Regions from separate parts of the Peribacillus sp. NPDC097264 genome, predicted to be linked through region 3. Evidence: riboswitches for the same ligand, from Rfam matches in the RefSeq annotation. Region 3 holds a riboswitch; each other region holds the start of a gene.

Region 1 (7,448 bases), on a different contig from region 3:
CAGCCAAAGCATGCGGGAAATTCCGTACATCCAGTCCTGTTTTTTCAGCGAATTTATCTATCCTGTATTGCAGGCTGTTCCGATGGATATAAAGTTGTTTAGCTGCCGATGAGGCGTTGGAATTACATTCGATATACGTTTTAACCGTTTTGATCAATTCATGATCCTGCCGCGTCTTGCCAAGCAATTCATTGATGTACCATCTTTTATCCATGTCAGTACAGGCATTCATGAGTGCGTAGGGGATAATATTGGGTAATTCTGTCACCTTAACATCGGATAGATGGAGCAAAGAAAGTGTGAAACATTTTCTCTCTTGTATCAGATGGTGATGAAGGTCCGCATCGACAGGGTGAAATTGACCGGCATAGACCCTGATCTTCACGTAAAAGTCACTCTCGAGTGTAGATGAGATGGCGAGAAAATCATGCGTCGATAAGGGTTCATCCATGTCTGATTCAATTAAGGTTCCCGCCGTTCCATTCTCCCAGACCAGGATGGAATCGGATGGTACGAATGAGAGAATCGCTTCCTCGAAATGATCGTGTGAAAAATCCCCATGGGCCAGGTTAAAGTAGGTGAACCGGACATTCTCCCAGTTCGTTAGGGGCTGGGAGGCACGCGGCCCAAATAAAAAATCATTCCAAGTAGTTTGGGTAGTGGAGGTGTTTGGACTTTGGAGTGATGGAGTGTCAAAGAGTAGCGTAAGCAAACGGATTTCCTCCGCCGATATGTCTGAGCGGGGAATGCCAATTGTATGGCCGAATGGATCTTCCAACCAGAAATATGCCGAGATGTCCTGTGCATCTTTTTTATCTGAAAGGGAGTTTGGGAATGTATGTTTAAGCTTATTAAGCATCATGTTCACCTTCTTTCCATTCCATTATATCCAAAAAGGGCAAAGCGGAAAAGAAAACAATGACTGAATTCATAGGTATTGTTAATCAGTAAAGGCCTGCCCCAGACAGGAGCAGACCCATACTTGCTGTTTCCTTATTTCATCCAATCGGGTTTACCGAAGCCTTGGAACTTGTCATCAATCACTTTTTCAAATTCGGCACTTTCTACAACTGATTTAATATCTTTTGCAAATTGGGCGTCTTTATCCTTAGTGTTTACAGCCACGACATTGCGATACGTATCTGGCATGTTTTCTAATGCAAGAGCATCTTGAAGGTCCATTTTGGCGGCAATCGCAAAATTACCAGGAACGGCCGATAGGTCAACACTGTCCGTTGCACGAGGTAATTGTGCCGATTCCAGTGGTTCGAATTGAATGTTCTTCGGATTCTTTGTTACATCTTTCTCAGATATTCTTAATGGATCAACATCCGGATCCACTTCAATCAGGCCCTCATCCAATAAAACTTTAAGTGCACGGGAGAGGTTGACTGGGTCATTGGGAACGGCGATGGTCGCACCATCTTTAATATCGGCCAATGATTTGTATTCCGTGGAGTAAATGCCCATCGGTGCCGTTGGAACAATAATAAGGTCAGAGAGCTCTAAATCATGTTCCTTTGCGAAATTATCCATATACACTTTATGCTGAAAGAGGTTGGCATCGATCGAACCATTACCAAGTGATTTATTCGGCTGGATATAATCACTGAATTCGACGATGTCCACTTTGTAGCCAAGGTCTTCAAGTCCGGGTTGTATGGCCTCTATGACCATGTCGGCATAAGGGCCAGTCGTTGCCCCGATTTTTAATTCTTTTTTGTCCTCCGTTTTAGTTGTCGCATCGTCATTTCCGCAAGCTGACAACCCAAGGGCTAATGCACATATAGATAATAATGAAGTGATTTTTTTCATGAAAAATTCCTCCTTGTTTAATGTAGTGTCATCGTTAACATTCATGAATCTTATCGTTTGTTTACATAGTGAGAGGCCTTATCGCCTATCATTTGGATGATTTGGACAAGACAGATCAGAACGACCACCGTTGTGATCATGATCGTGTTGTCATAACGGTAATAGCCGAAACGAATCGCGAGGTCACCGATTCCTCCTCCGCCGATTGTTCCTGCCATAGCCGAGAAGCCGATGAGTGATATCGTCGTTAATGTCACGCCTTGGATGATTCCAGGCCTTGCTTCAGGAAGAAGCACATCCTTGATGATCATCCATGGGGAAGCGCCCACTGCAATGGCGGCTTCGATCACTCCCTTATCTATTTCCCTCAATGCAGATTCTACGATCCTAGCGAAAAAAGGAATGGCGGAGACTGATAGGGAAACGGAAGCCGCTAGCGGTCCAATCGTTGACCCGGTAAGGAATTCGGTTAAAGGAAGCAAAGCGACTAAAAGAATGATAAACGGAATCGAGCGGACTAGATTAACCACGAAACCGAGGGATCGATTCAACGTGATATTTTCAAAGAACAAATTCCTGGTCGTCGTAAACAGCAATACTCCTAGAGGCAGTCCAATCAGGAGGGCAACCGCAAGGGAAATTCCGACCATATAAATCGTTTCCAGAAAGGCTTTATTAAGGTCAGGTAAAATATTGATGATGGAATCAAGCAGTGACATGCTTTAACACCTCCACAGATTGGGTCCGGCTTATTATGTATTCAAGGGCTACTTGCACTTCTTCAGGCTCACCAATCAATTCGATGATCAAGATTCCTAGAGGGACATCCTGGATATATTCAATTTTCCCGTGCAGGATATTCCCTCTGACAGAATAGTTTTGTAGAGTATCCGAGAGAATCGATTCACCAGCGGTTTGCCCTTCAAATTGTATTTTGATAATCGTTCCTTTGTTTTCCCTTATAAGGTGGGGAGGAAGTTCAAAATCCAACACGCTGCTGATGAACTGCTTAGTCAGTTCTTGTTTGGGTTGGGAAAATATTTCATAAACAGGGCCATCTTCGATAATTCGTCCATCTTGCATGACGGAGACACGATGGCACAGTTCCTTGACCACTTCCATTTCATGGGTGATCAACACGATGGTGATGCCCAGTTCTTTATTGATCTTTTTCAACAACTGTAAGATCGACTTCGTAGTGGTTGGATCAAGGGCTGATGTCGCTTCATCACATAATAGGACGGTAGGGTCATTCGCTAAGGCCCGTGCAATGCCTACCCGCTGTTTTTGTCCGCCACTGAGTTGAGCCGGATAAACATCTTTTTTATCACGAAGGCCAACGATATCCAATAGTTCCAGCACGCGGTTAGTAATGACCTCCTTTGGTTGATGGGCGGCTTTCAAGGCGAAGGAGATATTGTCAAAAACCGTTTTGGAACTGACTAGGGAAAAATGCTGAAATATCATGCCGATTTTCTGGCGTTGTTTGCGAAGCTCCTGGCTTGATAAGGTTGTTAAGTCGACGCCATCGATGATGATGCTACCATTGGTCGGACGCTCAAGAAGATTCAGACAGCGAATCAATGAACTCTTTCCCGCGCCGCTATACCCGACAATCCCATAAACCTCTCCCGTTTGAATGGTTAAAGATACATTATCCACTCCGATAACTCGGGTATTCTTCGAGATATATTCCTTTCGAACTGAACGAATTTCAATCATGATGCTATCCTCCTTATACATAAAAAAGCTACCTCTATCATTCAGAAAGAGGCAGCGAAATTATATCCCGTCTTATCTTTCAGAATGGTATTTCATTCTGCAGGAAGGGGCACCATTCCCGATGTGGGGCGGTTGCCGGACGTCATAGGGCCTGGTCCCTCAGTCACTCTTGATAAGTTAATTACTATTTTAGTATTTTATTATTTTTTTAATATAATCTATATTATTTGTTAAATACAGTAATGTCAATTATTTTTTGAATTTTATCAAGATTATGAATCGAACGATCTACTTGCCCAGATTATAGTGGCCATTTGCTAAGTTACACGGAACGTCCCGGATCTTACATGGCCTGTCTGCGTAAGAATATGGACTTTGATCACTCCCATCATTAGAAAAAATATTATACTTGTAAAAAGTATGGAGAGATAATACATTTATTGTAAGTAAATTAGAAAATAAAGGATGATGAGTTTTTCCAAAAAAATGATTGGGGTGGAAAGTCATGCTGGAAATGAAAACGATAAATGATGTGGTTTGCGTAAAAGGGACACCGGAAGGAAACAAATCAGGCATGAGCGTGAATGTGTTCTTAACCGATGGCATGTTAGTTGATACGGGGGCAAAAATCTTGTTGAAGGAACTTACTCCATTCTTTGAAACCGCTGATTACGATATGGTTGCGCTGACGCATTATCATGAGGACCATACGGGTGGGGCCGCATGGATACAGGAACATAGGAACGTTCCCATCTATATTCATCCGATGTCCCTCGATATTTGTGCAAAGGATGCAGAATATCCCGATTACCGTAGAGTTTTTTGGGGAGATAGGGATGCCTTCAAGGCAGAACCATTAGGAGGGGTCGTCCATTCACGCACTCAAACATGGGAGCCAATCTTTACGCCAGGGCATTCGAGGGACCATATGGTTTACCTGAACCATAGTAATGGCATGCTGTTTTCGGGTGACCTGTTTGTAACGCCGAAAACGAAGCTAGTTTTAAGGGAAGAATCTATCCCGGTCATCATGGAATCCATCAAGAAACTGCTTCAGTATGATTTTAAAGAGGTCTTTTGCTGCCATGCCGGATATGTCCCGAACGGAAAGGAAATGTTTGAAAGAAAGCTCAGTTACTTGGAAAATCTGCGCGGTGAAATTCTGCGTTTGCATGATCAAGGATTGGAAGTCCATGAAATTCAGCAAAACGTGTTGCCTAATCGGTATCCGCTTATCGAGATATCCGGTCATGAATGGGATTCGGAGCATATCATTACATCGATCCTGAAAGAGAGTAGGGTGTATTCAGAGGACAGGAAGAAATGATGAATAAGAGGAAAGAGGATAGATAGGGCCCAAGAACAAGGCAGGAGTCTCATTGTAATCCTAGTGAAAATTTGATACAGTTAAACTGAAAAATAGTATTTCGTCTAGAAATGGGTGCAGATAAGAAAGTGTAGCTTATCTGCTTAAAAGGGAAGTCGGTTAGAATCCGACGCTGTCCCGCAACTGTAAATGAGAGCGATTCGAAGGAATGCCACTGTCTTTTTTGCAAGAAAAGATGGGAAGGTTCGAAAAGCGATGATCATGAGCCAGGAGACCTGCCCGTTTTTAGCACAACGCCAGAAACCTACGAGGATAGGGGGTGTTAAGTGCGAAAAATTAGCAAGAACATGCTTTCTTATTTTTGTAGAAAAATGGGGAATCATGGTCATTTTTGTTATGTTTCGTTTGCACTCTAACAACTTCTGAATGGGAAGTTGTTTTTTGTTTTTTACAAGTCCATATTGGACAACATTCAAAAAGAATCCTGTTAATTAGACAGGACAGCTATCATAGGGGGCCATATCATTGTTTGGTACAGTTGAGCATTTTACGGACTATTTAAAAGCGCAAATCATGCGTAACTTTTGTGTGGAAGAAATGATATCTTTAGATGATTGCCGAGCAAGCTTGATTGAGGAAATCCAGGTTCATGGCAAAAACGTAGAAGATAGGAAAGAATACGAAGCAAATCTTGAAAGAGCCTTTAGCCAAGTGAATCTAGAAATATTCGGCTATCAAGAAATCAAATAAAGAGCCGCCCATAAGGGAAGCCCTTGTTTTCAATCTTTATTGATGTTCGGTTCCGTTTCATCATGAAAGTCATGGGCTTCCTCAATGTTCAAGGTGTCCGCGGCTTCATAGACGTTTCCGCCAGCAAGTCCTTCATTGATGATACGATCGATATCGAGGTATACAGAATCCTTACCGTCATACTCGGTATCCTTCAGAAATGTAATCTTTTCTTTATCCAAATGAAATCCCTCCTTGGCTTTTTAATAGTGTTAGCCAAAGAGGGATTCTTTATTCTGTTTATTCGTACACGTGATACACCATTAAATCATGGATCATGCCCTTAAGTTTTTCTTCCTCTGATTCTTCAGGCGGATTGGTTAACCACTCGATGGACCCATCTTTATGATAGAGGGCTTGGACGGCCAATTTATTGAAGTAAAAGGAAATCTTCCAGCCAGGTAAATTCTTGTGCAGCGGCTTCCATTGAAAATGTGTAATCATATGTATAACCTCCATATCGCTGTTTCTCATTTCATTATAATGGAAAAAGCAGGATGGAGGTTATTTTCTTATGTGATTCGGAAAAGTTAATTCAATGAACAGGTTTTTTAAATGTAGTAGGCGGCTCGCTTCAATTTCCTCTTCATCAAATTGCATGGGTTTTGAATTGACTTCATAAATGAATAGAGCACCGGATGTATCTTCCCCGATATCAATGGAGAATTCCCCAAGAAAGCCAAACTTCCTGGAGAGGATGATTCCACATCTTTGCGCAATGTTCGCCAACTTCCTGTTTAACGGCCTCGTTTGTAGCTGCTGATAGGGAAAAAGCTTTCCCCCCCTTGGCGTATGGGTTGTGATTTCCTGGGTTTGCGACATCCTCACGCCCTTGCCGGTCACTTTATAAAACCCATTTTCATAATGAACAAGAATACGGTAATCGTATCGGTGTCCATTCAGTTTCTTTGGAATGACCGCTCGTTGGGCCAGATACCCCCTCTTTTTGAGCGACGCCTTATTGGCTTCCCAAAACGCGGAGAAATCAGGGTACAATTCCTGATGTTTCAGGCTATTGAATTGGAGGGTGCCATCAGGTTTTTCTAGCAGGGTGTAGATGCCCTTACCTTGGCTTCCTTTGCATGGTTTCAAATAAATATGTTTGTGGAAATGAAAGAAGTCCGCTAGTTGGGTAGGGTCGGATAGGTCTATGGTCGATGGAAGATGGCGGGCTAGAGATCCATCTTCCGTCAATGCTTCGTACATCAAGTACTTATCCAAAAAATGAGGGTTGAATAAAGTGATGCGATGTTCTTTAAAAAAGGAAAGGAGTTCTTGAAAACTTTCCGATGCTTCGAATCCCCTTTTGGGAATGCGATTATAAACGATATCGGGCAGTGGTAATTTTACCTCATTCCATGTGTTCGTTTGTGAAGAAAAGATGAAGCCTTTCATGTAGTTGGAAAGCAAGGATTCAACCGTGAATACATAGGCCAATATCCCATGATTCGATAAATATTGAGATAAATTCTGAAAAAGCGTCAAATTCCCCCCTATACCTGATTCCTTCCTTGGATCTAGAGAGGTCAAGATACCAACGACTAGCACCCGGTTTCCCGGAAATAAAGTAATCGGAAAAAGTGCCTGATCCTGGGTGTCCTGCTTAAAAGGGATTTCCTCATTCGCGGCTCCCGCATATAGCTGCATATCTTCCTCGTTATGGCTCCATCTCTCAGAGGGAACATCATAAAAAATGTTCATTTCTGTGTACCAATCGTTTGTGAAATCGTCTGTTCGGTAAGATAAATGGCATAATCAAGGCTGAGCTTCCTGGTTAAAAGTTCAAATTCCTTTA
Region 2 (7,448 bases), on a different contig from region 3:
GAAGTCGATGAATGATGTATCATCAATCAATGGGCAGTTTTCTTGCCATTACTCCTTAAAAATCAACCAAAAAGACGGCGGGTTTCCGCCGTTTTGCTGCGTTCCACCGATCACTTAAAGAGTGTTATATCCTACTTCCTGCAGTAGATAAAGAAGTTCTATTTTCCTAATATGGGGTTGGTATGTTATAGTAATTGGGAATGTCATTTCAACCACTTCAAGGAGGGAATTTTAAGAATGAGCGTACATATTGGTGCTAAAGAAAATGAAATTGCGGAAACGGTTTTGCTTCCTGGGGATCCGTTACGTGCAAAATATATTGCTGAGACGTTTTTAGAGGATGCTAAATTATACAATGAAGTTCGTAATATGTTTGGGTATACAGGAACTTATAAAGGAAAACGCATTTCCGTTCAAGGTACAGGAATGGGTGTCCCTTCGATTTCGATTTATGTAAATGAATTGATGAATAGCTATAATGTCCAAAAACTTATCCGGGTTGGGACAGCTGGTGCCATTCAAAAAGATGTGAAGGTCAGAGATGTAATCCTGGCTATGAGTGCCTCTACAGATTCACAAATGAACCGCATGACATTCGGTGGCGTTGATTTTGCTCCTACTGCTGATTTTGATTTATTGAAAAAAGCTTATGATGCAGGGGTGGACAAAGGGTTGCAATTGAAAGTCGGAAACGTATTTACCGCAGATCAATTCTATAATGATAATAGTGAATTGGAAAAGTGGGCCAAGTACCAAATCCTTGCTATAGAAATGGAATCGGCTGCATTATATACACTTGCTGCTAAGTTTGGTCGTAAAGCATTATCCGTTTTAACGATTTCCGACCATCTTTTAACAGGTGAGGAAACAACCTCCGAAGAGCGCCAAACAACATTCAATGAGATGATTGAGGTTTCTTTAGAGGCAGCGATTCAAGACTGACTATAAACGTTATCATTTACGGGTAGCCAGGAATAGAAGAAACTAAGATATTTAGTTTCTTCTATTCCACGGAGTCCGTATTTTTGCACGTAAATAGAATGTGGATAAAGAATTGGTCTCTATAAGAAAGCTGGATTGGAGCAAGATGGTAGGCACTTACATATCATTCAAAAAATTTGATAACTAAAGTTTTCCGATTTGCTAGAAAGCTGATAAAATAGGATGTATTAGTTAATATTGTCATGAAGAATGAAAGTGGTGAGGCTTCAGTGGAAGAAGAAAATCAACAACAGCCCAAAGATGAAGGCAAAATTGTGAAAATAAAAAAGTTTACGTTTATTATGGGGATTTTCTTACTCATATTTTTGACAGCAGGGATAACTACAATCGCGTTGACCTTTGGCGATGAAAAAGTAGAGTCACTTGCACCGAGTAATCATCCTGAATTTGAAAAGTTATATTCTACATATGATACGATCAAAGATAATTATTATGAAGAAATCGATGAGAACACGCTCGTGGATGGAGCTATAAATGGAATGATAGAATCGTTGGATGATCCTTACTCCTCTTATATGGATAAGAAAGAAGCCTCCAGTTTCCATGAGAGCATCTCTTCTTCCTTTGAAGGAATAGGTGCTGAAATCCAAGAGAAGGATGGACAGATCATGGTGGTTTCCCCTATTAAAGGATCACCAGCTGAAAAAGCCGGAGTCCGGCCTAATGATATTATACTAAGTGTCAATGGCAAAAGCCTTGATGGCTTAAGTTCTTCGGAAGCTGTCTTGAAAATCAGGGGGAAAAAGGGAACAAAAGTGGAGCTTGCCATTTCAAGGGCGGGTGAAAAGGAACCGATTACTTTGTCCATTAAGCGTGATACCATTCCGATTGAAACGGTTTATTCAGAGATGCTTGATGATGGGATTGCCAAAGTGCAGGTTACAAGTTTTTCTGAGCATACGGTGGAAGAGCTGAATACGGCACTTGAAGACATGGATAAAGAAAAGATGAAAGGCCTAATATTGGACTTACGTGGAAATCCGGGTGGATTGCTTGACCAAGCGATCGCGATGGCAAACTTATTTATCCCGAATGGGGAAGTCATCCTTCAGGTCGAGGATCGAAAAGGAAAAAGAGAAGTCTATAAATCCCAGAATAATGGTGAGTTGAAGCTACCAGTGGTCGTATTAATTGATGATGGAAGTGCAAGTGCATCTGAAATCGTTGCCGCCGCTGTTAGTGAATCTGCGGGTATTCAGCTTGTAGGGGTAAAATCATTCGGAAAAGGGACCGTGCAAAAAGCCGCAGACTTTGATGATGGTTCCAACTTTAAGTATACAGCACAAAAATGGCTGACTCCGAAAGGCAATTGGATCCATAAAAAAGGGATTGAACCGGATATAAAAGTCAAGCTTCCCGAGTATGCCAATCTTCCATATATCTCTCCTGATAAAGGATTGAAAGTATCGGATTCCTCGAGTGAAGTAGAAGCAGCGGAGAAAATGCTGAAAGAAGCCGGGTATAATCCAGGAAAAGTGGATAAGTATTTCGATGAAGAAACAAAGGTAGCGGTCAAGGAATTCCAAAAGGATCATAAGATCAAAGAAACAGGTGTCATTAAAGACGATACAACCGTTAAATTGATGGAAGTCATTAGGGATAAAATCCTTAAAAATGATACTCAAGTGAAAAAAGCGGTGGAAGTATTGAAAAAGAAAATCAAATAATCTTTTATAAAAACAAGCGGCCCATCAGCAAGCATTTATTGCTGATGGGCCGTTTTTCGTATGCTTGACTTAGGTGTGTGTGTAATCCATAAGGTGACCATGGAAGAAGTACCAATGGGTGGGGAATGGAAGGGTATCCATGATGAAGTAGAATTTGAAGAAAACGAGCGGTAAACCCTGCTTGAGGAACATGAACTTTCATACAAGGCTAAGAATAATTACTACCGAAAAGCGGCAGAAAAATCAAAGAAGGCTAGATGCCACTCTGACTAAATTCTGCGATTATATCTATCAAAAAGAACCTCGTCAGAATAAATATAACAGGAGCAACTGAATGGGTTTCCAAGGTTAATCGTGAAAAGAATGAAGGGGCTGTCTAATAAGTCCTTATTCCAGTGAATTTCGCAAAAATAAAGAGGTAGAAATGTTGTTAAATCAACGTTTCTGCCTTTTACTATTTATTCAATTTCGGTGTGTAATTACACCTTTTGGGACAGCCCCTTGATCAATCCTTTATAAATAATTTCATTTTACAAAAAGCGGGATATTACTCCTGTAATCAGGTGAAATGATGCCATTTTCGGTAATGATGCTTGTAATAAGAGAATGGGGCGTAACGTCAAAAGCAGGATTGAATGTCTTCACATTTTCTGGTGCTATCCTGACTCCTTGTATAGAAGTGATTTCATCCCCATTCCTTTCTTCGATTGGGATGGAGATACCCGACTCGAGAGATAAATCGAATGTACTTGATGGTGCTGCTACATAGAAAGGAATATCGTAATGCTTAGCTAATATCGCCAAACCCAATGTACCAATTTTATTGGCTGTATCACCGTTTGCCGCAATACGGTCTGCTCCGACTATAATGGCTTCGATTTTTTTATGATGAATGGTGTGGGCTGCCATATTATCCGAGATTAATGTAACGTCCACTCCAGCTTGCATAAGTTCCCATGCGGTGAGTCGTGCCCCTTGCAAGACAGGTCTCGTTTCACAGGCATAGACCTTTATAGGAAAGGATCTTTCCTTGGCCAGGTGGAAAGGTGCGAGGGCAGTTCCGTACCGTGCAGTGGCTATCCCCCCAGCATTACAATGGGTTAAAATAGAATCACCCTCGTTGAATAAAGACAATCCGTATTCACCAATTTTTCGGCACATCTCCACATCCTCTGAAAATAGCTTTTTTGCTTCAGCAACAAGAGCGCTTTTGGCTGAAGCTATGCTATTGGCTGCTTGTAGAGTATTCTCCATTCTTTTCAGTGCCCAAAAAAGGTTGACCGCTGTTGGTCTTGAAGAAGCGAGTGTAGTAACATGTTTCGTGACATTGTGTTTAAATTGCCATAAATCCGTGGTATTTTCCTGGATTGCACCAAGAGCAACGCCAAATGCTGCAGTTAGCCCGATAGCGGGGGCACCACGGACCTTCAAGGTCAAGATGCTGTCATATACATCTTTAACCGTAAAAAGTTCAATGAATTCTATTTTTGATGGCAAGGCCTGTTGATTCAATAAGGTAATATGGGTATCATTCCATTGGACGGAATAGGGTAGTGGCGTTGTAGTTGTCATATGTATATCTCCTTATAGGGCTGAATAGGAAGGCAATGTATATTGCTTTACGGCTTCTATCACTGCTGAAATATTCAGTTCTTTCCGATTTTTGATTATATGGGCCCCGATTTTCAAGGTAGCCGTTTTAGCTGTAATTCTAGTTTCTTTATTCTCAATGCCATTTAAATCAGCAACATGAGATAGGCCAATGGTTCTTCGAATTAGTTCACATCCTGCAAAGCCATATGCATCACCTTTAAACTTGTTGAGTACATATGGAAGATAACCTTCGATCTTACTGTAAGGACTTTTATTTTCAGAATTCCACAGGTTCGTATAGGTTTCTTCAAATGTATTCCAAAATTCCTGAAGATGAGTAAAGATTTCTTCCTTCCCAGTGGCCTCGCGTGTTACTGCCTGGAATAGGAGATTCGCCATGTATTGTCCAAGGTCAAATCCAACAGGACCATAAAAAGCGAATTCAGGGTCAATTACCTTTGTTTCTGTATCACTTGCAAATATACTTCCCGTATGTAAATCGCCATGAAGAAGGGCCTCCTGCTCGGATTCGAAGCTTTGTTTTAACTTAGCCACTTCCAGTATTAAATCAGCATCTTTCCATATAGACTTGGCAGCCTCCAGCAACTCAAGCTCAAACTCGCCTGGATGTTCCTCCAAAAAAGGATCCGTGAAAATGAAAACCTCAGTAATCTTGCAGAGTTCTGGATTCGTGAAGTTCCGGGCAACCTCTTTTTTCGCTGCCGGTTCCAAATGAAAATCAGACGTATAAAAAGCGGTCTTTGCAACAAATTCACCAATGTGTTTGGATAATAGAGGGAAATGATCTCCTTCAATTAATCCGGTCCGGGCGATTTTCAAGTGTGATAAATCTTCCATGACGGTGATTGCAAGCTGTTCATCAGAATAATAGACTTGTGGGACAAGTTCGGGACAATAGCTTCTGAATTGAATTAATGCATTCGCTTCGATAGCCGATCTTTTTAAAGTCAATGGCCAGCTTTCACCAAGAACCTTTGCGTAAGGAACTGCTTGTTTGATGATGACTCCTTTATTTGTTACGGGATTTGTAACGTGAAAAACATAATTTAAATTTCCGTCACCGATTTCATTACATAGTAATGAGTCATCTGAATGCAGTAACCCAAGTTTCTTCGTTAGGTCAATTGCCGTTTCGTTTGTCAATAGCTTGAAATTTGATGGTTGAGTCATTGTTATCCCTCCAAGTACATTAAAAAATATGAAAAAGCCCCTTTCCCATAGAAAGAGGCAGAAGCTTCACTTCGAACCTCTTATCTCCCAGAAAGAATTCTTTCTGGTGGATTTGGCACCGTGCTCTGTGGATATAATCCGGCGGAATTCCCGCCCCATTTCACAATGGTATTACAGTCGGTTGCTGGGCTTCATAGGGCCTTTATCCCTCAGCCTGCTCTTGATAAGAGTATTGTATTTATTTTCAGAAAATTAATCTCGAATGAATGATATCAATATTTCAAATAGTTTGTCAATGGTAAATTAATAAAACTCGGGCCGCCGATCTTCGAAAACGGGTATTTTATTTCTTGCTTCTCCTACTTTTTCTAAGTCAAGGGTGCCGAGTAGAAGTTCTTTTTCTTCACCAGCCTCACAAATGATTTCTCCCCACGGGTCGATGATGATGGAATGTCCGGCAAAATGATTATTTCGGTCAGAACCGGAACGATTCACAGCCACAACGAATGCTTGATTTTCGATTGCCCTGCTGATTAACAGTGCCCTCCAATGATGGAGCCTAGGCTTTGGCCACTCGGCGGTCACGAAGATAACCTCCGCACCTCGTACCGTATGGGCCCGTTGCCATTCTGGAAAACGGATATCATAGCAAATGAATCCGGCGCAAATCTTTTCATCGAGGGAGAATAAGCCATCTTTTTTGCCAGGTTGTAAGTAATGGTGTTCATCCATCAATTGAAACAGATGGAGTTTATCATATTCTTTAACCAGTTTGCCTTCTTTATCGATGATGAGCATTGTGTTATAGATGCCTTCCTTAGTTTTCTTTGCAATCGAGCCACCGATTATGTTAATGTGGTGTTTTTTTGCAAGGGCTTTTAGAAAGGTAATGGTTTGTGCTGCTTCTTCGTCTGCAATTTCATGTAATCTCGTTAAGTCATAGCCGGTTGTCCATAGTTCCGGCAGCATGACGATGTCCGGTTTAGACTGTACAGCTTTTTCAATCCATTGTTTTGCCACCTGGAAATTTATATCTGGCTGTCCAAAGGCAATGTCCATTTGTAAACAGGCGATTTTCCATTTCATCATTTAAAACCTCCATATGTAAAAAAGTACTTTACAAGATTAAGATAAACATATATCATTTGTGACTATAATTTCAAGAAATTTCAGAGAAGGTGCAAAGATGGTGCAATTCGAAAAATCCAGACTTCTTCAAGAGCTTCCAAAGCAGTTTTTTGCTTCTTTAGTCGAAAAAGTTAATAACATAACATCAGAAGGCAAGGATGTCATTAATCTTGGGCAGGGAAATCCAGACCAACCGACTCCTGAACATATCGTGAAGAGCCTGCAGACAGCAGCAGGAAATTCCATGAATCATAAATATTCTCCTTTTAGGGGGCTTCCCTATTTAAAAGAAGCTGCGGCCCTCTTTTATGAACGTGAATATGGCGTCAAGCTAGATCCTAAAACGGAAGTGGCGATTCTTTTCGGTGGAAAGGCTGGTCTAGTCGAATTACCGCAATGCTTGTTGAATCCAGGCGATACAATTTTAGTGCCTGATCCGGGCTATCCAGATTACCTGTCAGGTGTAGCGTTAGCCCAAGCTAAAACGGAAATTATGCCCTTGACCGAAGAAAATGATTTTCTTCCCGATTATAAGGAAATAGATAAAGAGGTTTTTGACAAAGCGAAGATGATGTTCTTGAATTATCCCAATAATCCCACAGGAGCATCGGCGTCAGCAGAATTCTTCGAAGAAACGGTTTCCATGGCAAAAGAACACTCGATATGTGTGGTCCATGATTTCGCATATGGTGCAATTGGGTTCGATGGGAAAAAACCGGTAAGCTTCCTTCAAGCAGAAGGATCAAAAGAAGTGGGGATAGAAATTTACACCCTTTCTAAAACATATAACATGGCGGGGTGGAGGGTTGGCTTTGCGGTTGGCAACCAGAGTGTCATCGAATCGCTTGAATTATTGCAGGATCATCT
Region 3 (7,448 bases):
TGAAATCACTCCGTTCCTTTTTATAAAATTGATGGAAATGGTGAACGGGTCCGTGTCCCTTACCGAGTTCTAAGCTATTTCGTATCGCTTCTGAAATATAGATTTTCGCTTGTTCAATGGACGTCGCTAAAGGAAGTCCATTAGCAAGATTAGATGCAATGGCAGAGGAAAGGGTACAGCCAGTTCCATGCGTATTTTTCGTATGAATGCGTTCACCCTTGATCCAAGAGAACTCCTTGCCATCATAAAAGAGGTCATTTGGATTTCCTGCTGCATGTCCTCCTTTCAGTAAAACAGCCTTCGGACCCAGTTCCAGAATAGCGGTACATGCCTTATAAAAGTCCTGCTTCGTCCGGATCGGGAATCCGGTAAGGACCTCTGCTTCAGGTATATTGGGCGTGACAAGTGTAGCAAGTGGAAGTAAATCAGTTTTTACCGACGAAACGGCCCTCTCATCTAACAGATGGTGTCCACTTTTGGAAATCATGACAGGATCAAGGACGACGATAGCCGGTTTAAATAATTTTAGCGAATGGGCGACGGTTTCGACCGTCTCCTTTGATCCAAGCATCCCTATTTTTACTGCGTCGACACGAATGTCTTCAAATACGGCCGCAATTTGATCGGTGATCACAGGGAGATCGATGGGCTGTATAGATCGAACTTCCAAGGTATTCTGTGCCGTAACGGCTGTGATAACAGACATGCCATAAACCCGATGGGCCGAAAATGTTTTTAAATCAGCTTGGATGCCGGCTCCGCCCCCAGAGTCAGATCCGGCGATCGTTAGTGCCCTTTTCATAAAAAAACCCCTTCATATAATGATTTTTTAAGAGAACTTTCAATAAAAGAAAGCCTATAATTGCGCCCGTTAAAGAACTAAGAAGAAAAGCTGGCAGAAAACCAAAAAGTGCCGCTTTTTTTCCCAATAATAAAAGCGCGATCGGATAACAGGCGATGGATCCGAGAATGCCTGTCCCCACTATTTCTCCCAAGCAGGCGTGTCCCATCCTTTTTGTTTTTTGGTAGAGGAAGGCCGCCAGCAGGGCACCAATCATGCTGCCCGGAAATGCAAAAATGGAACCTGTACCTGTCATGTTCCTGATAAGGGATACTAAAAAGGCCTGGGTCACAGCAAAAAGCGGCCCCAACATAACGGCTGTCATGACGTTGGTTACATGTTGAATAGGAAACACCTTCGCAAAACCAACAGGGATGTAAACGAATGAGCTAGTCAGGGTAGTGATGGCCGTGAACAAGCTAGTCAACGTCATTTTCCGTAATAAGTTACCCGTGTCTAGCATTTAAAGCGGCCAATCCTGTTCGTTGTGAACCATGTCCCAAAATAAATATTCATATCGGGAGGTCATTAAAAAGTGTTTCTCTAATCTTTTCAATTCCTTTTCAGGCATATCTTCCGTCAGTTCGTCTAACAGCTTGGCCAACCATTTGTGCGCATCTGCGAATTCGGGGGATGCATACGATTGAATCCAAGCGATATAGCGATTTGTTTCTAGTGCTGGACCATTTTGTTCTTTTAATAACGAGCCAATTTCATAGTAATCCCAGGCACAAGGAAGTAAGCAGGCAATAAGGTCGGCTAAAGTTCCATGATGGGCAGCATTGAGCATATAACCTGTATAGGCAAGGGTAATCGGAGTTGGTTCGGTATTTTCCAATTCCTCAGAACTAATTCCGAACTCCTTGCAGTAGCTCCTATGCAAATCCATTTCTACCTGTAGAGTCTCATTTAAAATACTCGCAAATTTGGTCATGATCTCAAGGTTAGTGGCCTTGATGGTCCCTAAGGCAAAAAGCTTGGCATAATCCATAAGATAGATATAGTCCTGCTTTAAGTAATAGGCGAATTTCTTTTCTGATAGTGTCCCGTCTCCAATTGCTTGAACGAAAGGATGAGTATGATTCTTTTTCCAAATTTCTTTTGAACGTTCGTGAAGTCTAGCACTGAAAGTTTTCATTTGGGTTTTCGCCATGATTTTTCCCCCTTATAATTCATTCACATACAAAGGAGGGGAGTGTCCAAAAATGAAGAACAGCCGCTTTCATATAGAAAGCGGCTGTTCTAGGAATGTACGAATCCCTTTTTCAACCTGCTTTCCTCCGCTGGTATGACCAGATCAGGTACAAAGGGTTTGATTCTCAGCCTATTAATGGCTCCCCTAGCAGCTTATTATTCAATTAAACGAAAACCCCGTTCCTGAAAACGGAACGGGGCAGATGGATGAAGTCAAATATACGACGACGATATCATCCACTTTCCTCCGCCGGCATCACCCGGATCAGGTTCAAAGGGTCCGGAACATCATTCCATCTCAGTCTTATAGAAGACTCCCCTAGTGGTATTTCGTATGTGATTATTGTCATCATATCAGATAAAAAGGAAAATGCAACCTTTGAATCCAATAGAATTTTATGAGTATCTTGTGGCGTGAAAGGGGTAGTAGGATAAAATCCCCATTGGCAAATGGAGCATACCTAACCCACGGTCAATTGGAGGAAAATATAGTTATTAGCAAAATAGGGATATGGTCTTACCTTGTGCTAAAAGGGCACACGGAAAAATAATATAAAAATTAAAAATTATTTGAATGCAATTGACTTATCCTTGCAAGTGGGATAAAATCATGTCAAAATCATTTATATTCTGTATTCTTATCCAGAGAGGTGGAGGGACTTGGCCCTATGAAACCTCGGCAACAGACCCATCGGGGAACTGTGCTTCTTCCAACAAGCAATCGCTTGGAAGATAAGAAGAGACGAACGGACCTCTGTCGACCTCTTCTTGGATTAGAAGGGGTTTTTATTTTTGTCAAATAGGGTTTAAGGATCCCGTACAACAGGTATATATATTTTGGCTTTAGCAAAGCCTATAAGATTAGGGGCATTATATGTGGAAAATATGAATAAAAGGAAAGGGGCCATTCATATGGCAGAGTTTTTCGAGAAAAAAGAACAGAGGAGAGCATTGTTGATAGAAGAACTATTATCAAATGGTGTATACAAAACCTCTGATGAAAAGCATCTCTATGATGCTCCATTAAAAGCTCTTGAAGATGAATATAAGATTGTTATAGATAAATCAGGTAATGAGTCACCTCCAGAGTGCATGACTTAGTTAACCTATAGTGAACAATCAAAGAGAAAAAGCATTTGCTGTGTAAAGGCAAATGCTTTTTCCCTTTTAAATCGACATAAAAAGTACAAAAGATAAAAGATTAATAGGTATTTTGTCACATTCATCTAGTAAAATAACATATTTAAATCACGTGAAATGGTTGATTTAACCTAGTGTTTTGGTTATGATGAAAATGTAAAATAATTGAAAAATAGGAAGTGGTTATATTGCAGCCTCCTCACATAACAGCAGTTGAAAAAATTGAAGAAAAACGAAAAGAAATGATCATGTTAGCAAAAAATTATGGTTTGACAAGCAGGGTGACCATTCAAGCAAGTCAAGAGTTGGATTCTTTATTGAATGCGGTCACACATATAAAATTCCTGGGAGTTTGTAGCGAATAATCAGTACATCCCAGACCATTCAAATCCAGGCAATCGCCTTTTGCAATGGAAGTCATGTAGTGACACGTTTACCAAGAATGACCAAATCGCGTTCCACTCCATCGAGTTCTGCTATTTTCGGTAAATGAGCCCATTTTTCAAAACCGAATTTTGAAAAAAGCTTAATACTTGGTACATTGTGTGCGAAAATAAATCCAAGAAGTGTCTTAATCCCTATCTTCGGACTCACCTCTATAGCCTTTTGGATTGAAAGTTGTCCAATTCCTTTCCCACGGAACTCCTCATCTATATAGATGCTAATTTCAGCGGTAAAATCATATGCGGGTCTACCATAAAAAGATTGAAAACTCATCCATCCAGCTGTTTTTCCATCATGTATGATCATATATAATGGCCGTTTGAGAATATGATGTTCTTCAAACCATTTGAGCCGTGATTCTACTGTAACTGGTTCTGTATCCGCAGTGACCATCCTCGAAGGTACTGTAGAATTGTAAATTTCGATAATTTTAGGCAAATCCTCAAATACTGCTTCCCTGAATTCTGTAAACTCCTTCATCATTAAGCTCCAATCCATTTATTATGGCATTCCAATCACCAGTACAGGTGCGTCATGCAATTTAATTTTTATTAAGTTATTCAAATGTTAGGCTTGTCCTCTTTTTGGGTATTTAAAAATAAAATACTTCCTAGTGAATACAAAAGGAGAAGCAAAACAAATGAAGAAAATCGTTGGCTTATTTTTTATTGTACTTGTTATTTGTTTAGTTGCCTATGCGTTTCAGGCAGTAGATGCGAAAAACGATCAAAGAGTCATGGCATTTGGAGATTCTTTGACTTATGGAAAGGGCGATAAAGAAGGGGAAGGATATATTGATGACTTGAAACATAAAACGAATGATTCCGATTCAGAAAAAGTCCAATTCTGGAATTATGGTATTAAAGGTCAGGAAACGGACGGTGTCATTAAACAGCTCGAAGATCTTGAGATTAACACAAAATTGGATAAGGCTGACACATTTATCGTCTATATCGGAATCAATGATTTAATTAACAGTAATGGTGGAAACTTAAAAAAAATCAATGATCAAAAGATAAATGATGAAAAGAAAGAGTATGTACAACATTTAGATAAAATTCTTTCTGAGCTTCTAAAGAAAAATAATAAAGCTGATATCTTGGTGATAGGGTTATATAACCCCAATAAAGACGACTTGAAATTAGAAAACCATATTAGTGATTATAATCATTCGATTCAAAAGATGGTGGACAAGGATAGTAGACTAAAGTATATCCCTACCAACGATTTATTCGAAAACAAAGATAAAAAAGCATACTTCAGTGATGAAATTCATCCAAATGAAGAAGGCTATCAGCTTATAACCAATCGAATCTTAGATAAATATGATTTTAAATAAGAACGATAAAAGGGCATGGAGACTTGATTTCCATGCCCTTTTAGGTTTATTTATCGGGGGCGGATTTCTGGTTGGTTATGTTTCTGATGGTGCCTCCGCCTGTGGAAACTGTAAGTCATGGAGCTGCCGATAGCGACCATTATTTAGTAGCAGTTGTTCGTGCGTTCCATTTTCTTGAATTACCCCTTTTTCAAGAACGACAATTTGATCTGCCTTTTGAACGGTTGATAACCGATGGGCAATGACGATTGAAGTCCGGTTCTCTAATAGGTTGGATAACGCTTCCTGAATCAGATGTTCGGATTCCGTGTCGAGCGATGCCGTCGCCTCATCGAGAATGATGATTTGGGGATTCTTCAAAAGGGCCCTGGCGATGGCAATCCGTTGCTTTTGGCCACCAGAAAGTTTGACCCCACGTTCTCCGATTTGTGAGTCATATCCTTTTGGGAACGTCTTGATGAAATCATGAGCATATGCCGCCTTAGCCACTTCGATAATTTCCTCGTCCGTTGCGTCGAGTTTACCATAGGTTATATTATCGCGGATGGTCCCGGTAAACAAAATGATGTCTTGCGAAACAACCCCCATTTGGCTCCGTAAAGATTTGAGGGTGAGATCACGAATATCATGGCCATCCATTTTTATTGTCCCTTGTTGGGGGTCATAGAAACGAATTAAAAGGCTGGTAATCGTTGATTTCCCTGCCCCGGATGAGCCGACAAGAGCGGTTACCTGTCCTGCTTTTATCATCAGGTTAAGATTTCGGAGTACTGGTACCCCCTCGACATAAGCGAAATCAATTCCTTGAAATTCGATTTGTTTCGTGATTTTGGGAACATTAATTGCTGTCTTTTTGTCCTGGATTCCAGGTTGTGTCTCCATTATTTCGGTAATCCGTTCAAAAGCTGCAGCCGATTGTTGCACGATACTGATTACACGGCTGAAATTACGGATTGGACTTTGCAGAAGCCTGAGATAAGCCAGGAATGCCACGATTAATCCAATCGTAAATTCTCCCTGCATCACTTGCCAGGCACCAAATACAATCACGGCGATCAGACCTAAATTATTCATTAAATCTATGAGCGGGCCAAACATGGACCTCAGTCGAACTGATTTGATGTTTGCTACCGTATTCTCATGATTTCGGTCCGCGAATCGTTTTGATTCAAATTCTTCATTTGTGAAGGATTGGATGAGCCGTATGCCGGAAAGGGAATCCTGCAGCTGATTGCTGACATCGCCGGCCGAACTTTGCACGCTTCTGAATGAGAGGCGGATTCGTTTACCAAATACACGTGTCAGATAGAACATGAACGGAAAGGTAATGAGAAGGACCACGGTCAGTTTCCAATTGATGAACAGCATATAGATTGCGATGGCAAAGAAGGTGACCGTATCTGTAATAACTTGTAGCATGCTTGATGAGATGAGTTGTTGAAGCAGGTTCACATCATTCGTGAGTCGGGACATTAAGTCACCCGTTCTATTTTTATCAAAAAATTTCATATCCAATTTTTGAATATGGTCATACATTTCATTTCGTAAATTCATGATCGCTTTTTGCCCCACTTTAGATACGATATAGCCGTTCACATAATTAAGCAAAGCTAACAATATGGCCGCAAAGAGGATACCTATGCCTACCCAAATCAATGAGTCATATTCTTTCCCAGGTATGACATCATCAATCGTATATTGCGTAAGTTGTGGAATGGAAAACTCAAGCATGGAAATGAAAATCATTATGCATATGATCATACTTGAAAATTTCCATCTGGATGGGATACGATTGAATATTTGTTTCAACATTGACCGAATGCTTCCTTTTGATGGTGCAGCTGTCAGGGTGCTACGGCCCTTGTGGCTGAAAGGGATATGTCCCCCGCTCATATTTAATCACTCCTATGGTAAATTGAAAGTTGTCTTTAAAAGCAAAAAAACCTTTATGATTATCATAGAGGTTTTAAAAAAATAGACAACTTTTGAGCGGTTTTTCTTTAATAAAGAACCTTATATTTTACAACTTATCCCTTCGGTGGAATAATTATAAAAAAGTGAATAAGGAGCTGGTAGAGTGGAAGAAAACACAAAAATCAGGGAAGAACTTCTCCAGGCAGTGAACGGGTTATCGGATGAACAGGTAAATGCACATCCCGAAGATGGACGTTGGAGCATCATTCAGGTATTGGAGCATTTATTTCTAATGGAGAGGGCGGTAACAAAAGGAATTGCCGATACACTGGCAAGTGACGAGAGCAATCGAGTAGATGATAAACCGATCCAGTATACATTAAATCGTGACGTAAAAGTGGACGCGCCTCCATTTGTCATTCCGTCAGAGAAGTTCCAAACATTAGCTGAAGTAAAAGCTAAGCTTGCCTCTTCACGTAAGGCATTGGAAAAGGTACTCTTCCAAGTGAAGGAGAATGACTTGGAAGAGAAGTCATTCCCACATCCCTTGTTTAAAGATTTAAGTTTGAAGCAGTG

The links. A riboswitch is a leader RNA that binds a small molecule or an ion and turns the genes downstream of it on or off. The one in region 3 is predicted to bind S-adenosylmethionine.
Region 1: linked by a shared signal. The riboswitch ahead of ACQKL0_RS12695 (methionine ABC transporter ATP-binding protein) and the one ahead of ACQKL0_RS15340 (Fur-regulated basic protein FbpA) in region 3 are both predicted to bind S-adenosylmethionine.
Region 2: linked by a shared signal. The riboswitch ahead of mtnK (S-methyl-5-thioribose kinase) and the one ahead of ACQKL0_RS15340 (Fur-regulated basic protein FbpA) in region 3 are both predicted to bind S-adenosylmethionine.

Annotation. Positions count from the first base shown of each region.
Region 1 covers NZ_JBNNSR010000007.1:90,505-97,952, reverse strand. The annotation lists gene ACQKL0_RS12710 (PucR family transcriptional regulator) at 1-859, opposite strand, end outside; gene ACQKL0_RS12705 (MetQ/NlpA family ABC transporter substrate-binding protein) at 994-1,815, opposite strand; gene ACQKL0_RS12700 (methionine ABC transporter permease) at 1,866-2,534, opposite strand; gene ACQKL0_RS12695 (methionine ABC transporter ATP-binding protein) at 2,521-3,537, opposite strand; SAM riboswitch class I at 3,607-3,716, opposite strand; gene ACQKL0_RS12690 (MBL fold metallo-hydrolase) at 4,043-4,864, shown strand; cobalamin riboswitch at 4,960-5,161, shown strand; gene ACQKL0_RS12685 (hypothetical protein) at 5,390-5,614, shown strand; gene ACQKL0_RS12680 (hypothetical protein) at 5,644-5,835, opposite strand; gene ACQKL0_RS12675 (YheE family protein) at 5,894-6,097, opposite strand; gene ACQKL0_RS12670 (YheC/YheD family protein) at 6,158-7,300, opposite strand; gene ACQKL0_RS12665 (YheC/YheD family protein) at 7,351-7,448, opposite strand, start outside.
Region 2 covers NZ_JBNNSR010000004.1:331,362-338,809, forward strand. The annotation lists gene ACQKL0_RS08725 (YozD family protein) at 1-15, shown strand, start outside; gene deoD (purine-nucleoside phosphorylase) at 238-942, shown strand; gene ACQKL0_RS08735 (S41 family peptidase) at 1,185-2,669, shown strand; gene mtnA (S-methyl-5-thioribose-1-phosphate isomerase) at 3,195-4,241, opposite strand; gene mtnK (S-methyl-5-thioribose kinase) at 4,254-5,459, opposite strand; SAM riboswitch class I at 5,531-5,683, opposite strand; gene ACQKL0_RS08750 (carbon-nitrogen family hydrolase) at 5,757-6,539, opposite strand; gene ACQKL0_RS08755 (pyridoxal phosphate-dependent aminotransferase) at 6,640-7,448, shown strand, end outside.
Region 3 covers NZ_JBNNSR010000009.1:62,532-69,979, reverse strand. The annotation lists gene thiD (bifunctional hydroxymethylpyrimidine kinase/phosphomethylpyrimidine kinase) at 1-802, opposite strand, end outside; gene thiW (energy coupling factor transporter S component ThiW) at 771-1,304, opposite strand; gene tenA (thiaminase II) at 1,305-1,994, opposite strand; TPP riboswitch at 2,100-2,192, opposite strand; TPP riboswitch at 2,261-2,366, opposite strand; SAM riboswitch class I at 2,671-2,774, shown strand; gene ACQKL0_RS15340 (Fur-regulated basic protein FbpA) at 2,873-3,136, shown strand; gene ACQKL0_RS15335 (aspartyl-phosphate phosphatase Spo0E family protein) at 3,364-3,540, shown strand; gene ACQKL0_RS15330 (GNAT family N-acetyltransferase) at 3,593-4,099, opposite strand; gene ACQKL0_RS15325 (GDSL-type esterase/lipase family protein) at 4,260-4,958, shown strand; gene ACQKL0_RS15320 (ABC transporter ATP-binding protein) at 5,034-6,851, opposite strand; gene ACQKL0_RS15315 (DinB family protein) at 7,036-7,448, shown strand, end outside.